4 regions of the Bradyrhizobium sp. Rc2d genome follow, and region 2 is predicted to be linked to each of the others. Evidence: predicted binding sites of a transcription regulator. Region 2 holds the regulator's gene; each other region holds the start of a gene.
The links. The regulator HrcA, encoded in region 2, represses chaperone genes, less so after heat shock. The targets are predictions, from matches to a motif close to GTTAGCACTCNCNNNNNGNGAGTGCTAAC.
Positions count from the first base shown of each region.

Region 1: BLV07_RS20460 (co-chaperone GroES) is a predicted target of HrcA. The motif match lies at 769-797, and genes of this name have one in related genera.
Region 3: groES (co-chaperone GroES) is a predicted target of HrcA. The motif match lies at 976-1,004, and genes of this name have one in related genera.
Region 4: BLV07_RS15285 (co-chaperone GroES) is a predicted target of HrcA. The motif match lies at 1,451-1,479, and genes of this name have one in related genera.

Region 1 covers NZ_FNCU01000016.1:32,325-34,525, forward strand. The annotation lists gene BLV07_RS20450 (O-linked N-acetylglucosamine transferase, SPINDLY family protein) at 1-164, shown strand, start outside; gene BLV07_RS20455 (usg protein) at 172-459, opposite strand; gene BLV07_RS20460 (co-chaperone GroES) at 841-1,155, shown strand; gene groL (chaperonin GroEL) at 1,201-2,201, shown strand, end outside.
Region 2 covers NZ_FNCU01000004.1:134,035-136,235, reverse strand. The annotation lists gene rph (ribonuclease PH) at 1-605, opposite strand, end outside; gene hrcA (heat-inducible transcriptional repressor HrcA) at 773-1,861, shown strand; gene grpE (nucleotide exchange factor GrpE) at 1,958-2,201, shown strand, end outside.
Region 3 covers NZ_FNCU01000003.1:117,392-119,592, forward strand. The annotation lists gene groL (chaperonin GroEL) at 1-529, opposite strand, end outside; gene groES (co-chaperone GroES) at 618-932, opposite strand; gene BLV07_RS50270 (recombinase family protein) at 1,557-1,667, shown strand; partial or broken gene BLV07_RS06715 (ATPase, T2SS/T4P/T4SS family) at 2,143-2,201, shown strand, end outside.
Region 4 covers NZ_FNCU01000010.1:143,556-145,756, reverse strand. The annotation lists gene groL (chaperonin GroEL) at 1-918, opposite strand, end outside; gene BLV07_RS15285 (co-chaperone GroES) at 1,062-1,358, opposite strand; gene BLV07_RS15280 (hypothetical protein) at 1,675-2,196, shown strand.

The DNA of each region.
Region 1 (2,201 bases), on a different contig from region 2:
TCGCAGCTGGCGGTGCGGCGCAGATCGGCGACCTCGACAAGTTGCGCCGCGAACTGCCCGGACAGATCGACGCTGCGGCCGCCGGCAATCCTGCCTCATACGCGCGAGCGGTGGACGAGGCCTATCGCGCGATGTGGAAACGCTATTGCAACGGCGGCGTCTGATCTCTCCTCAATGCAGCCGGAACACGCCATCTACGGCGCGCAGCTCGGCCGGCTTGATCAGCTTGGAATGCGCCACCGTCACCGAGAACAAGGGCCCGTCGAGCTTCTCCTGCCAGAAGGCGAGGAAATCCTTCAGCGCCGGAAATTTCGGAAACATGTCGTAGTTCTGCCAGACATACGTCTGGAGCAGCGAGGGATGATCCGGCATCCGATAGAGAATTTGCGCCGTCGTCAGCCCGTAACCCAGCATCTGTTTCCGGAAATCCTCGGAAACGCCCCCACTCCGCAGTCCCATGCCAACCTCCTTTGCAGGAGCGCATTGAAGGGGGCGGCCTGGTCGGTGTGTGCTTGACGAGCCACCCGGTACTGATGCGCTCACATGAGAGAAATGTGACGCAAACTGACAATTCATCTCAAGCCCAAAAGTTTAACAAGCTGTTGAAATTCAATGCGTTAGCAGCAGACGCGGCTCCGTGCTAATACGGGCCCGGCGCGCCGTTAACGATGGAAAAGAGATTCTGGCAGTCCGCGCTTCCGGGTGCTAATTTTTCTGCTAGAAGCCCTTGCCCCCGCAAAATTCCCGTCCTATTTCTGCCTCGCCCGTGCTAGCACTCGCGGGCAACGACTGCTAACCATCTAAAAATCCTCAACCCGTGCAATTGCTTAGGAGGACTGCATGAAATTCCGTCCGCTTCACGACCGCGTCGTGGTCAAGCGCATCGACGCAGAAGAGAAGACCGCTGGCGGCATCATCATTCCCGACACTGCCAAGGAAAAGCCCTCCCAGGGCGAAGTCATCGCCGTCGGCCCCGGTGGCCGCGACGAAGCCGGCAAGCTGATCCCGATCGACCTCAAGATCGGCGACCGCGTGCTGTTCGGCAAGTGGTCCGGCACCGAAGTCAAGATCGACGGCGAAGACCTGCTGATCATGAAGGAAAGCGACATCATGGGCGTCCTCGACGTCCCCGCTTCCAAGAAGAAGGCGGCCTAAGAGCCTCTCTTTCCCTCCAGTCAAACACCTCAAGGAAAATTCCAGATGGCAGCCAAAGAAGTCAAATTCTCGGTTGAAGCGCGCGACAAGATGCTGCGCGGCGTCGACATCCTCGCCAATGCGGTGAAGGTCACGCTCGGTCCGAAGGGCCGCAACGTCGTACTCGACAAGTCGTTCGGCGCTCCGCGCATCACCAAGGACGGCGTCACCGTCGCCAAGGAGATCGAGCTCGACGACAAGTTCGAGAACATGGGCGCCCAGATGGTGCGCGAAGTCGCCTCCAAGTCCGCTGACGCGGCCGGCGACGGCACCACCACCGCGACCGTGCTTGCGGCGGCAATCGTGAAGGAAGGCGCCAAGTCGGTGGCCGCCGGCATGAACCCGATGGACCTCAAGCGCGGTATCGACCTCGCGGTCGAAGCCGTGGTTGCGGACCTCCAGAAGAACTCGAAGAAGGTCACCTCGAACGACGAGATCGCCCAGGTCGGCACCATCTCCGCCAACGGCGACGCCGAGATCGGCAAGTTCCTCTCCGACGCCATGAAGAAGGTCGGCAACGAGGGTGTCATCACCGTCGAGGAAGCCAAGTCGCTCGAGACCGAACTCGACGTCGTCGAGGGCATGCAGTTCGACCGCGGCTACATCTCGCCCTACTTCGTCACCAACGCCGACAAGATGCGCGTTGAGATGGACGACGCCTACATCCTCATCAACGAGAAGAAGCTCTCCTCGCTGAACGAGCTGCTGCCGCTGCTCGAGGCCGTGGTGCAGACCGGCAAGCCGCTGGTCATCGTCGCCGAGGACGTCGAAGGCGAAGCCCTCGCCACCCTGGTCGTGAACCGCCTCCGCGGCGGCCTCAAGGTCGCCGCCGTCAAGGCTCCGGGCTTCGGCGATCGCCGCAAGGCCATGCTGCAGGACATCGCGATCCTGACCGGCGGCCAGGCGATCTCGGAAGATCTCGGCATCAAGCTCGAAAACGTCACGCTCAACATGCTCGGTCGCGCCAAGAAGGTGATGATCGACAAGGAGAACACCACGATCGTCAA
Region 2 (2,201 bases):
CCCTGCACCTCGATGAGGCGGCCGTCGCCGGTCATGACGAAATTGGCGTCGGTCTCGGCTTCCGAATCCTCGGCGTAGTCGAGATCGAGCACCGGCGTGCCGTTGTAGATGCCGCAGGAGATCGCGGCGACGTTGTCACGCAGCACGTTGGTCTTGATCATGTTGCGCGCCTTCATCCAGTTGATGCAATCGGCGAGCGCGACCCAGGCGCCGGTGATCGAGGCCGTGCGGGTGCCGCCGTCGGCCTGGAGCACGTCGCAATCGACCGTGATCTGGCGCTCGCCGAGCGCTTCCAGATCGACGATGGTGCGAAGCGAGCGGCCGATCAGGCGCTGGATCTCGACGGTGCGGCCGCTCTGCTTGCCGGCGGAGGCCTCGCGGCGGGTGCGTTCGGAGGTTGCGCGCGGCAGCATGCCGTATTCGGCGGTGACCCAGCCGCGGCCTTGGCCCTTCAGCCACGGCGGCAGGCGGTCTTCCAGCGTGGCGGTGACCAGCACATGGGTGTCGCCGAATTTCACCAGGCACGAGCCTTCCGCATATTTGACCACGCCGCGCTCCAGCGTCACGGGGCGCAATTCGTCGGGCGCACGGCGGCTTGGCCGCATGGGAAATCCTCCAAAACTCACGGGAAAGGCTGTTCGCGGTGCTTGTAGGAGGGGCGAGGGTAGGCGGCAAGGTTTTTTCACCCTCTGATTTCGAGCCTGTAAACGCCACGCTTGTCAGGAGCGCCCGGGATAGACAAATTATGAGTATCTGAGAGGAGTTACCGTCTGTGGCCCATCACGATCCGATCCATCTGATCGCGCCGCGCGCAGGCCTCGCCCAGCTCAACGAGCGTTCCCGCGACATCTTTCGTCAAATTGTCGAAAGCTATCTCGCGACCGGCGAGCCGGTGGGCTCGCGCAACATCTCGCGCCTGATCGCGATGCCGCTGTCGCCGGCCTCCGTGCGCAATGTCATGGCCGATCTGGAACAGCTCGGCCTGATCTATGCGCCCCATACCTCCGCCGGCCGGCTGCCGACGGAACTCGGTCTGCGCTTCTTCGTCGATGCCTTGATGCAGGTCGGCGACCTCAACGAGGCCGAACGGCAATCCATTCAGAGCCAGCTCTCTTCCGTCGGCGAGGCGCAATCGGTCGAGGCGGCGCTGGACCAGGCCTTGATGCGGCTGTCGGGCCTGACCCGTGCCGCCGCGGTCGTGCTGACGCCGAAATCCAATGCGCGGCTCAAGCACATCGAATTCGTCCGCCTGGAACCGGAGAAGGCGCTGGTGATCCTGGTCGGCGAGGATGGCCAGGTCGAAAACCGCGTGCTGACGCTGCCGCCCGGAGTTCCCTCCTCGGCGCTCACCGAAGCCGGCAATTTCCTCAATGCGCGGATCCGCGGCCGCACGCTGGCCGAGGCGCGGCTCGAACTCGAGACCGCGCTCGGCGAAGCCCGCGCCGAGCTTGATCAGCTGACGCAAAAGGTGATCTCGGCCGGCATTGCAAGCTGGTCCGGGGGCGAGAACGAGGACCGCCAGCTCATCGTCCGCGGTCACGCCAATCTGCTGGAGGATCTGCACGCGCTGGAGGACCTTGAGCGGGTGCGCCTGTTGTTCGACGATCTCGAGACCAAGCGCGGCGTCATCGACCTGCTCGGCCGGGCCGAGACCGCCGAAGGCGTGCGAATTTTCATCGGGAGCGAGAATAAGCTGTTCTCGCTGTCGGGTTCCTCCACCATCATCTCGCCCTATCGGGATGCCGCCGGCCATATCGTCGGCGTGCTCGGCGTGATCGGCCCGACGCGACTGAATTATGCCCGCGTGATCCCCACCGTGGACTACGCCGCCCGCATCGTCAGTCGCCTTTTGGGGGGCTGACCGGCGTTTCCTCCGATCACAGGCGCTTGATTTTCGTAAGCTTAGGCACGATATCCGGGCCAACAATCCCCTGAGACGAGTTCGAGAACAGAGCCGATGACCGATCAAGACCGGCAACCCGAAGACACGACCGCGCCCACCGGCGAGCCCGTGGTCTCGAAGCCCTACATCATGCCCGACGATCCCGAGCCGGGCTCGGTCGAGACGTTGCAGAAGGAATCCGCCGAGGCGCGCGACCGCATGCTGCGGACGCTGGCCGAGATGGAGAACTTGCGCAAGCGCACCACCAAGGAGGTCGCCGACGCCCGCCTCTACGGCATCACCGGCTTTGCCCGCGACG
Region 3 (2,201 bases), on a different contig from region 2:
CGGTGATGACACCCTCGTTGCCGACCTTCTTCATGGCGTCGGCGAGGAACTTGCCGATCTCTTGGTCGCCGTTGGCCGAGATGGTGCCGACCTGGGCGATCTCGTCGTTCGAGGTGACCTTCTTCGAGTTCTTCTGGAGATCCGCAACGACGGCCTCGACCGCGAGGTCGATACCGCGCTTCAGGTCCATCGGGTTCATGCCGGCGGCAACGGCCTTGGCGCCCTCGCGGACGATCGCAGCCGCCAGCACGGTGGCGGTGGTGGTGCCGTCGCCGGCCGCGTCAGCGGACTTGGAGGCGACTTCGCGCACCATCTGGGCGCCCATGTTCTCGAACTTGTCCTCGAGCTCGATCTCCTTGGCGACGGTGACGCCGTCCTTGGTGATGCGCGGAGCGCCAAACGACTTGTCGAGCACGACGTTGCGGCCCTTCGGACCGAGAGTGACCTTCACCGCGTTGGCGAGGATGTCGACACCGCGCAGCATGCGGTCCCGCGCGTCTACGCCGAATTTGACTTCTTTGGCTGACATGACGATTTTCCCTGAGGTTCATTTCTTTCCACCCTTGGCGGGGCGCCCGGCAGGCGCTCTTCAGGGGTGAGTGGTGCGAGCGGTGGATTTAGGCGGCCTTCTTGCTGGAAGACACATCGGTGAGAACGCCCATGATGTCGCTCTCCTTCATGATCAACAGCTCCTGGCCGTCGATCTTGACCTCGGTGCCCGACCATTTGCCGAACAGGACGCGGTCGCCGACCTTCACGTCGATCGGGATCAACTTGCCAGCCTCATCGCGGCCGCCGGGGCCGATGGCGATGACTTCCCCCTGAGACGGCTTTTCCTTGGCAGTGTCGGGAATGATGATACCGCCAGCGGTCTTCTCTTCGGCGTCGATGCGCTTGACCACGACGCGGTCGTGAAGCGGACGGAATTTCATGCAGTCCTCCTAAGTATTTGCACGAGTTGATGATTTTAGGCTTGTTAGCAATCGCTGCCCGCGAGTGCTAGCGCGGGCGGAGCTGAAATAGGAAGAGTGTTTTTCGGGAGCAAGGGTCTGTAAGGGGTCCTGCTCCAACAAATACAGTACGGAACGGACAAATAATCTCAGTTCTTACACGACTGCGCCCTCTCGGGGGCGACGATCTACGTCAGTAATAAGCGCCGCATGTGTCCGCGCGGCTTCCTGGCCTCTTCTAGGACGGCTGCGAACAGTCATCCGGCAGGAATTCTATCAGTGGGCGGGCGGAAATCCCCGCCGGGTATGATCACGATGAAATATTTGGCACTCCATACCTCAGAACTGATCATCCGCGGACAGGGTTATCCTTGCCGTTGGTCAGCAGCAGCGACGGTTCACACTTCGGAGCTGTGCCTGATGCCGGCGCACAGTCCCGGACGTCCCGGGGCATCTAGGATTGCCCATCCCGGGCGGGCTACGGCAGCTTTTGCGAAGAACGTGAGGCTGGCCACTGAGGTCAGTGGCTCGTGACGGGGCCGCGCTCGTTCATACCTAAGCCCGTTCTGCGGCACGTGAGCGGGTCTTTTGCGAAAATGAAAGCGCATAAAGGACGGTCGCCGCGCCCTCGCGCAGCTCCTTCGGAAGCTGCGACCAGGCGATGTCGTGATCGTGTCAGAACTTGATCGCCTACCGCGGGTCCTTTCAAGGTGCTGAGCATTTTACCGAGATCAGAGTCCCGCCGCGATCACATCGTAAAGGCGCCGCCTACAAGTCACTGGCGGAGCCGTGGGCGGACAGCACGCACGAACTGGGAGAAGTGTTGGCGGCGCTGGTTGGCTACATCGCCCGCGAGACGCGGGGAGATAATTCGCGAACGAACGGCAGCGGAACGCGAACGGTCGACAGCGTGGCATGAAATTCTTTCGCCGGCTCAACAAAAGCAGAGCCATCTAACGGAGACGTGCAGGAAAAAACCTCAAGGCCATAGTACACGCCGTCAATGTGGCGCATCCACGATCTTGCGCCTGGAGCCGTAATCGTCCTGAGGCTTGCTCGTGCAACCGAAAAGCATAAACCCGGCTAAGCCGGGCGTCTTCGGACGGCTTGGATGGCCCTCGTCATGACCAGGTTAGCGTGCGGCGGCGTAAGCTCGGAGATGATAGTGAGGAGATCCCGCACGGCTCTGCTTCTGGTCGCGCTGCGCACCAAGGATGGCGTCGCGTCTCTGTCCGATCTGGTCCGGTCATC
Region 4 (2,201 bases), on a different contig from region 2:
GCCGAGCTCCTCCGAGATGAGCTGGCCGCCGGTGAGAACCGCGATGTCCTCGAGCATGGCCTTGCGGCGGTCACCGAAGCCAGGCGCCTTGACGGCGGCGACCTTGAGGCCGCCGCGCAGGCGGTTGACGACCAGGGTAGCGAGCGCCTCGCCCTCGACGTCCTCGGCGACGATGACGAGCGGCTTGCCCGACTGCACCACGGCTTCGAGCACCGGCAGCATGGCCTGCAGGCCCGAGAGCTTCTTCTCGTGCAGGAGGATGTAGGCGTCCTCGAGCTCGGCGGTCATCTTCTCGGCATTGGTGACGAAGTAGGGGCTGAGATAGCCGCGGTCGAACTTCATGCCCTCGACGATGTCGACCTCGGTGTCGAGCGACTTGTTCTCCTCGACGGTGATGACGCCCTCATTGCCGACCTTCTGCATCGCCTGGGCGATCATCTTGCCGATGGCGGCATCGCCGTTGGCCGAGATGGTGCCGACCTGGGCGACCTCGGAGGAGGCGGCGACCGGCTTGGCGCGCTTTTCGATGTCCTTGACCACAGCCGCAACCGCGGAATCGATGCCGCGCTTGAGGTCCATCGGGTTCATGCCGGCGGCAACCGCCTTGGCGCCTTCGCGCACGATGGCCTGGGCCAGCACGGTCGCGGTGGTGGTGCCGTCGCCGGCGAGGTCGTTGGTCTTGGAGGCGACCTCACGCACCATCTGGGCGCCCATGTTCTCGAACTTGTCCTCGAGCTCGATCTCCTTGGCGACGGTGACGCCGTCCTTGGTGATGCGGGGCGCGCCAAAGCTCTTCTCGATGACGACGTTGCGGCCCTTCGGGCCGAGCGTCACCTTGACGGCGTTGGCGAGAACGTCGACGCCGCGCAGCATGCGATCGCGCGCGTCTCCGGAAAACTTGACGTCTTTGGCAGCCATTTCTGCAATCCCTCGTGTTTGGTGATGTGTCTGCCGCTTGTGTTGCACCAATCCCGGGTCCGCAAGTCGAACCCGGCGGAATGATGGATGCCCGGATCGCGCGATCCGGGCATGACATTCAGCGGCTGTTCAGACGGATGGCCTTAGGCCAGCACGCCCATGATGTCCGACTCCTTCATGATCAGGAGCTCTTCGTTCTCGATCTTGACCTCGGTGCCCGACCATTTGCCGAACAGCACGCGGTCGCCGACCTTGAGGTCGATCGGGATCAGCTTGCCGGTCTCGTCGCGGCCGCCCGGGCCGACGGCGACGATTTCGCCCTGGGAGGGCTTTTCCTTGGCGGTGTCGGGAATGATGATGCCGCCCTTGGACTTTTCCTCGGCGTCGATACGTTTGACCACGACACGGTCATGCAGCGGACGAAATTTGGATTTAGCCATGACGTTTCCCTTTGGAGGCTCGCTTCGGAAGTAGTGGAAGTGGGTTGGGGCGGCGCTTCCGTCCACCCTCTTCCCGAGGATCGAACGGCACGCTTAGCAATCGGGCTTTCCGAGTGCTAATAGTGCGCCCGGAAATATGGCTTGGCCGCGATCCTGTCAAGCAAAGGTGGTTAAGCGATTGGTGAGGCGGATATAGGATGGTGGCATTGGAAACTCGTTCGGGGCGCCGGCGTATCAAACGACGGCATTGCTCCAGCGGCGGTTTTGCGCTTGGCTGCGGGAGGGGTGCGGCCATGGTCTTGTTCGGGGGAATGCCATGATCAGTTCAGCTCGCGCGCGCACGGTTGCCAATCTGGCCGCCGCGTCTTGTCTGGCGCTATTGCTGGGCGCCTGCGGCGGCGGCATGAGCCTGCCGTCCTTCTCGTCGTCTTCGCCGCCGCCCGAGGCTGAGCCCGGCACCGGCCCGGAAATGCCCGCAACGATCCGCTCCGACGAGATCGTCGGCCGCTGGGGTCTTGCCTCGTTCCAGAATCCGGCCGACCGCGCCCGCACGGAGGCTGCCGCCCGGGCGCAGTGCAAGAATCCCTATGTGATCACCGCCGGCTCCTCCGGCGGCGTGATCATGCATCTGGCCGACCAGGCGACCCCGCAGGAGCTGCGGCTGAAGGGCTCGCCGAGCGGCAAGAACTACATCGGACCCGCCGGCCCGACGCCGGGCGAGCAGGACCGCGAGATCATCTCCTTCGATGGCCGCGTGCTGATCACCCGCTTCATCGACAAGGACGCCGCCACCCGCTACGGCAACATGGTCTACGTCCGCTGCGCGCCGAGGGCGTAGTCTCC